One region of the Pseudoalteromonas sp. UCD-33C genome, then DNA from elsewhere that is predicted to be linked to it. Evidence: predicted binding sites of a transcription regulator. Region 1 holds the regulator's gene; the other holds the start of a gene.
The links. The regulator sigma-54, encoded in region 1, starts transcription at its own class of promoters, with help from an activator protein. The targets are predictions, from matches to a motif close to GTTGGCACGNNNNTNGNNT.
Positions count from the first base shown of each region.

Region 2: a site for sigma-54 is predicted at 1,860-1,878, ahead of flgB (flagellar basal body rod protein FlgB). Genes of this name have one in related genera too.

Region 1 is NZ_LJTB01000001.1:616,396-619,819, forward strand. Features, by position in the region: gene lptA (lipopolysaccharide transport periplasmic protein LptA) at 1-163, shown strand, start outside; gene lptB (LPS export ABC transporter ATP-binding protein) at 160-885, shown strand; gene AOG26_RS02720 (RNA polymerase factor sigma-54) at 1,001-2,497, shown strand; gene hpf (ribosome hibernation promoting factor) at 2,525-2,812, shown strand; gene ptsN (PTS IIA-like nitrogen regulatory protein PtsN) at 2,816-3,268, shown strand; gene rapZ (RNase adapter RapZ) at 3,269-3,424, shown strand, end outside.
Region 2 is NZ_LJTB01000003.1:263,821-267,244, reverse strand. Features, by position in the region: gene AOG26_RS09320 (chemotaxis protein) at 1-895, shown strand, start outside; gene AOG26_RS09315 (CheR family methyltransferase) at 917-1,747, shown strand; gene flgB (flagellar basal body rod protein FlgB) at 1,913-2,323, shown strand; gene flgC (flagellar basal body rod protein FlgC) at 2,326-2,757, shown strand; gene AOG26_RS09300 (flagellar hook assembly protein FlgD) at 2,771-3,424, shown strand, end outside.

The DNA.
Region 1 (3,424 bases):
AGCTGAAGTTACTCAAGCTGGTCAAAAAGTGACAGCAAAAAGCATTACCTATGATATGGCACAGCAGCTGATCAGTGCTGAAAAAGACGAAAACTCAACAGATCGTGTACACACTATTTTAGTGCCTGTTGAAAATAAAAAAGACAATAAAGGCCAACCATGAGTACATTAAAAGCAGAGCTTTTAGCTAAGAGCTATAAAGGCCGCCAAGTGGTTAAAAATGTCGGTCTTGAAGTTGAAGCGGGCAGCATTGTTGGCTTGCTTGGCCCAAATGGTGCGGGTAAAACCACCACCTTCTATATGATTGTAGGCCTAGTCCCAAGCGACAAAGGTAAAATCAGCATTGATGATAACGATATTACCCTTTTGCCAATGCACAATCGTGCCCGCTTAGGTATCGGCTATCTGCCACAAGAATCGTCAATTTTTCGAAAGTTAACGGTTTACCAAAACTTGATGGCTATTTTAGAAACCCGCAAAGATCTAAACAAAGCAGGTCGCGAAGAAACACTAAATAGCTTACTCGATGAATTCAGCATCCAACACATTCGCGATAGCCAAGGTATGGCGCTGTCAGGTGGTGAACGCCGCCGCGTTGAAATTGCCCGTGCATTAGCCGCTAATCCTAAATTTATTCTTTTAGATGAGCCTTTTGCTGGTGTTGATCCGATTTCAGTGTTAGATATAAAGAAAATTATTGAGCACCTAAAAAATCGTGGTATCGGTGTACTAATTACTGACCATAATGTTCGAGAAACCCTTGATGTTTGTGAAAAAGCCTACATTGTTTCTCATGGGGAGCTAATTGCATCAGGCACACCTGAGCACGTATTAGCAGACCAAACTGTACGCGATGTATATCTAGGCGAGCAATTCAGGCTGTAACCATTACGCCAGCGACTAGAGCATCTGCTAGACTAATAACAATGACAATAAATCGATAATGACTTAACTGTGTTTGCACAGTTATCGATAACTTTAAAAGGATTGTTAGGGATACATGAGGCAATCATTACAGCTGCGCATGGGCCAGCAACTTACAATGACTCCACAACTGCAACAAGCTATTCGTTTGTTGCAGCTCAGTACATTGGATCTCCAGCAAGAAATTCAAGAAGCGCTTGATAGTAATCCCCTACTTGAAGTGGAAGAAGCGGATTACAATGAAGAAAGCACCGGCAAGAATGAGCAAAAAGCGGAGTCTGACGATGTGCAAGTCAGCGCGTCTGCCGAAGAAGCACCTAGCGAGTACGAGCAAGAAAGTAGTGATGCTCTCAATAAAGACACCGTAAGCGATGACTTAGCCATGGATGTTACTTGGGATGAGTACATGAGTGCCGCCCCTTCAACATCATCAGGGCCAATGCCTGAAGATGAGTCTATCTATCAAGGTGCATCAACCGAAACTCTTCACGAATACCTAATGTGGCAATTACAGCTCACGCCATTTAGCCCTACTGATGAAGCGATTGCTGTCGCAATTGTAGAAGCTATCGATGATTCAGGTATTTTAACGGTAAGCTGTGAAGATATCGTCGAAAGCTTTAATCAAAATAACGATGAAGAAGAAATCGAACTTGATGAAGTCGAAGCGGTCTTAAAAAGAATTCAGTTATTTGATCCTGTGGGTATTGGCGCGCGCAGTTTACAAGAATGTCTGTGCATTCAGCTACGCCAATTCGATGCCGATACGCCATATTTAGCTGAAACTAAAATGGTTTTATCTGAGCATATCGAATTATTAGCGAGTCGCGACTATCGAACTTTGATGAAAAAGACTAAGCTTAAAGAAAACGAGCTTAAAGAAGTGATGACGCTCATCCACAGCTTAAACCCTAAGCCTGCGGATAGCATAGTACGCGAAGAGTCTGAGTACGTCATACCTGATGTATCAGTGAAAAAAGTAAAAGGTCGCTGGGTAGTCGAGTTAAACCCAGATTGTATGCCAAAGATTAGAGTGAACAGCCAATATGCAGCTATGTCTCGCTCAGTTAAATCAAGTAGCGACAGCCAATTTATTCGTTCTCACTTACAAGAAGCAAAGTGGTTTATTAAGAGCTTAGAAAGCCGTAACGATACGCTATTAAAGGTGACCAACTGTATCGTTCAACAACAACAAGCTTTCTTTGAACATGGCCCTGAAGCAATGAAGCCGATGGTGCTAAATGATGTTGCTGAAATGGTCGAAATGCATGAATCGACGATTTCACGGGTAACAACGCAAAAATATATGCATACCCCACGGGGTATTTTTGAGTTGAAATATTTCTTCTCAAGCCATGTCAGCACCGAAAATGGTGGTGAGTGTTCTTCTACAGCAATACGCGCTTTAATCAAGAAGTTAGTCGCTGCAGAAAACTCAGCTAAACCATTGAGTGATAGCAAAATTGCAGATATATTGGCTGAGCAAGGAATTAAAGTAGCTAGACGTACAATTGCAAAATATCGTGAGTCTCTAGCAATACCTCCGTCTAATCAGCGTAAGAGTCTGATTTAGACGTTTTACATAGAAGGAAAAATGCTTATGCAACTAAATTTAACTGGTCGTCATGTAGAAATCACAGATTCATTAAGAGACTATGTAAACACCAAGTTTGCGAAACTAGAAAGGCATTTTGACCATATTAATAATGTTCATGTCATTCTAGATGTAGAAAAATTAAGCCAAAAAGCAGAAGCAACTTTACATGTAAACGGAGGCGAATTATTCGCTTCTACAGAACATCAAGATATGTACGCAGCCATTGACTCACTGGTCGATAAACTTGATCGCCAAGTCATTAAACACAAAGAGAAATTAGCTCGACATTAAATTATGAAACTAAGTTCACTTACTAACCAGGACTGCAGCAAAGCTGCGGTCCTTTTTAATAGCAAAAAAAGAATTCTTGAATATATCAGCGAACTGGCCCACCAGCAGCTTCCTCATTTATCGCAACAAGATATCCTAGATGCTTTACTCAACCGAGAAAAACTAGGTAGCACCGGCATTGGCCGAGGTATTGCTATTCCACATGGCCGAATGAGCGGCGCAGATGAGCCTCATGCATTTGTGATAGTGAGTGAATCCCCTATTAATTTTGATGCAATTGATAATCGTCCAGTTGATATTTTTGTGGCACTCATCGTACCAGATGGTGACTGTCAGCTTCACCTAAAGACCTTATCAACAATTGCTGATAGACTTAAAGATAAAGAGTTTTGTAAACAGCTGCGTAGTGCTACTACCGATCAGCAACTGTTTCAGGTCATATCAGCAGAGGCATAAATGGAATTAATAATTATCAGCGGTCGCTCAGGCTCAGGTAAATCGGTCGCTTTACGAGTACTTGAAGACTTAGGCTATTATTGCGTTGATAATATTCCGGTTAATTTACTGCCTTCGCTCGTACGTAGTGTGTCTGATAACTACGATAAAATAGCG
Region 2 (3,424 bases), on a different contig from region 1:
GTTGGTTGGGCAAAACCGCCTTGAATTACTATTATTCAAACTCAGAGGGCGACAACGCTTTGGTATAAACGTGTTTAAAGTAAGAGAGGTTCTGCAATGTCCACCACTTACTAACATGCCTAAATCAAATGCGTACATTCGCGGTGTTGCGCATATCCGTGGTCAAACTATCTCTGTTATTGATTTATCGATGGCTGTAGGTGGCCCTGCAATTGAAAATATCAAAGACAGTTTTATCATCATTGCTGAGTACAACCGTTCAGTGCAAGGGTTTTTAGTTGGTGGTGTTGAACGCATCGTGAATATGAACTGGGAAAAAATAATGCCGCCGCCTTCGGGAGCCGGACGTTATTCTTACCTAACTGCGGTCACTGAGATTGAAAACGAATTAGTTGAAATTCTCGATGTAGAAAAGATATTAAACGAAATTTGCCCAGTTAACACTGAAGTGAGTGCTGAAGTAGTTGGTGAAGGTGAGATTCAGCGTGACTTGGGTGAGCGTATTGTTTTTATTGCTGATGACTCTGCAGTAGCTCGAAACCAAGTCAAGCGTGCGCTTGAACCTCTAGGTGTACAAACTGAACTAGCTAAAAACGGAAAAGAAGCACTTTTACGTTTAAGAGAGATTGCTCAGCTCGATTGTCAAAATGATATTACTGAACGTGTTGGTCTATTAATATCTGATGTAGAAATGCCAGAAATGGACGGTTATACCTTAACCGCTGAAATTAAGGCAGATCCAAAATTATCACCTTTGCATGTGATCTTGCATACCTCTTTAAGTGGGGTGTTTAACCAAGCAATGATCGAAAAAGTGGGTGCTGATGATTTTATTGCAAAATTTAACCCAGATGAATTAGCGACAGCTGTGAAGAAGTGGGTTCATTGTGATTAATTATTTATAGGTGGTATTACTTTGGAAAATAAGCATTTACAACAAAGCGAATACGATCAATTCCGCTCTTTTTTAGAGCAACAATGTGGCATTGTGCTTGGCGATAATAAACTTTATCTAGTTAAAAGCCGCCTTGCGCCGCTTATGGCGCGTTTTAATGTTGAGTCTTTATCACAGTTGGTAAGTAAAACACTAAGCCCTCATGAGAGGCAGCTTCGTGCCGCTGTCGTTGATGCGATGACAACCAATGAAACGCTTTGGTTTCGTGACCAATATCCGTTTGAGTTATTGAAAACAAAACTATTTCCTGAGCTTAAAGATGTGCGTAGGCCACTAAAAATATGGTCAGCGGCAAGTTCATCAGGACAAGAGCCGTACTCAATTGCCATGTCTGTTGCCGAGTTCCAATCTAAAAACCCAGGTGTGTTAAAGATGGGTGCGCAAATTATTGGCACTGATATCTCTAATACCATGCTTGATATGTGCAAGAATGCTGAGTATGACTCGCTGGCGCTCGCTCGTGGCTTGTCGATGGAGCGTCGTCAAAAGTTCTTCAAGGACAGCGGTAATGGAATGGCTCAGGTAGTTGACCCTATACGTAAAATGGTCAGCTTTAGACATTTAAACTTACTCGATTCATATGCCCTAATGGGCAAGTTTGACATCATATTTTGCCGTAATGTGTTGATTTACTTTTCACCAGAAGTAAAAGCTAAAATCATTTCTCAATTTGCTCAAGCTTTAAACCCGAAAGGTTACCTGTTTTTAGGTGCGTCAGAATCAATGGCGGGCTTAAGTGATAGCTTTGATATGGTTCGTTGTAACCCAGGTATCATCTATCAGAAAAAGTAAACTCTCCTTAGCAACTATCAGAAAAAGTAAACTCTCCTTAGCAACCTAGTCCTTAGGTTGCTAAATTTACTTATTTTTCAGTCTCTTATATAAATCAAATTACTCCTAAATTTTTGGCTTAGCTTTTGCATTAACCTCTACAGAGTCAATTTTTTGGAGATGGTTATGGCTATCAGTTTTGATAAAGCATTTGGTGTTCATCCTCATGCGATGTTGATCCGTTCACAACGCGCTGAGTTATTAGCGACAAATATCGCTAATGCTGATACGCCGGGCTATAAAGCGAAAGATATCGATTTTGCCTCGGCATTAAAAGCGGCAAAAAGCAACCAACAAGGCGGCAATAGCATGGTAAGAACCGATGCTAAACATATTGCCGGGGGCAGTCGTTTTGTTGGCAGCGCAGAAATGTTTCGTACGCCAAATCAAGCAGATACAGGTGATGGTAACTCAGTCGATATACAAGTGGAACGAAACTTGTATGTACAGAACTCATTAGAGTATCAGGCAAGCCTGCAATTTATGAGTAGTAAAATTAAAGGCCTTAAAAAAGCCCTCGGTAGTCAAGGAGCTTAATCATGAGTTTGTATAATGTTTTTGATATTTCAGCAACCGGTATGAGTGCGCAAAATGTTCGCTTAAATACCACAGCCAGTAATATCTCGAATGCAAATACGATTAGTTCTAGTCAAGATCAGACATATCGAGCGCGCCACCCTGTTTTTGCTGCAGAGTTGACTAAAGCGTCAGCATCACAAAGCAATCCTCAGGGCTCTTCTGTTGGCGTTAAAGTGTTAGGCATTGTAGAGAGTGATAAACCTCTACAAATTGAATATAACCCGAACCACCCAAGTGCGGATGAAAATGGTTATATCTACAAACCTAACGTTAATGTTGTAGAAGAAATGGCAAATATGATTTCTGCCTCTCGCTCTTACCAAACAAATGTGCAAGTTGCTGATGCAGCTAAGCAAATGTTAAGTAAAACACTGTTGTTAGGACAACGGTAACCGAGGATAAGTTATGAGTAACGACATCAGCTCTGCATCATCATCCTATATGGATAGTTTGCGTTGGAATCAAAGTAGTACGCAAACAACTGAAGAAGACAACAACACGCTTTCTCAGGAAGATTTCTTTTCGTTGTTAACACAGCAGTTGTCGTTTCAGGATCCGAGTAATCCTGCTGATAACGATCAAATGATTGCGCAGATGACGAACTTTACCATGGCTGAAGGTATTTCAAACTTAAACGAGAAGTTTGATTCACTCACTGCATCAATGACATCAAATTCTGCGTTACAGGCTTCGACTCTTGTTGGTAAGCAAGCGTTACTTGAGTCTGACACCATTGATTTTGATGGCGAAAATCTAGCTAAAGGGTCGGTGGTTGCAGAAACCGCTGTTGAATCTTTAACGCTAAGAATAACGGATTCATCAGGCCAGTTAGTGCGTACCATTGAATTAGGTTCTCAGTCAGCGGGTGCACTTCGTTTTGAATGGGATGGTAAAGACAATGATGGCAATGTGCTACCTGAAGGTGAATATGACATCAGTGCTGAAGGCTTTGTCAATGGAGACTACAGCAGTATGCCAATGGCGACCTTTAAGAATATTGAAAGTGTCAATATTAATGGCGCAAGCGGCATTATCGTAAATACAAAAGAGGGTGCGGTT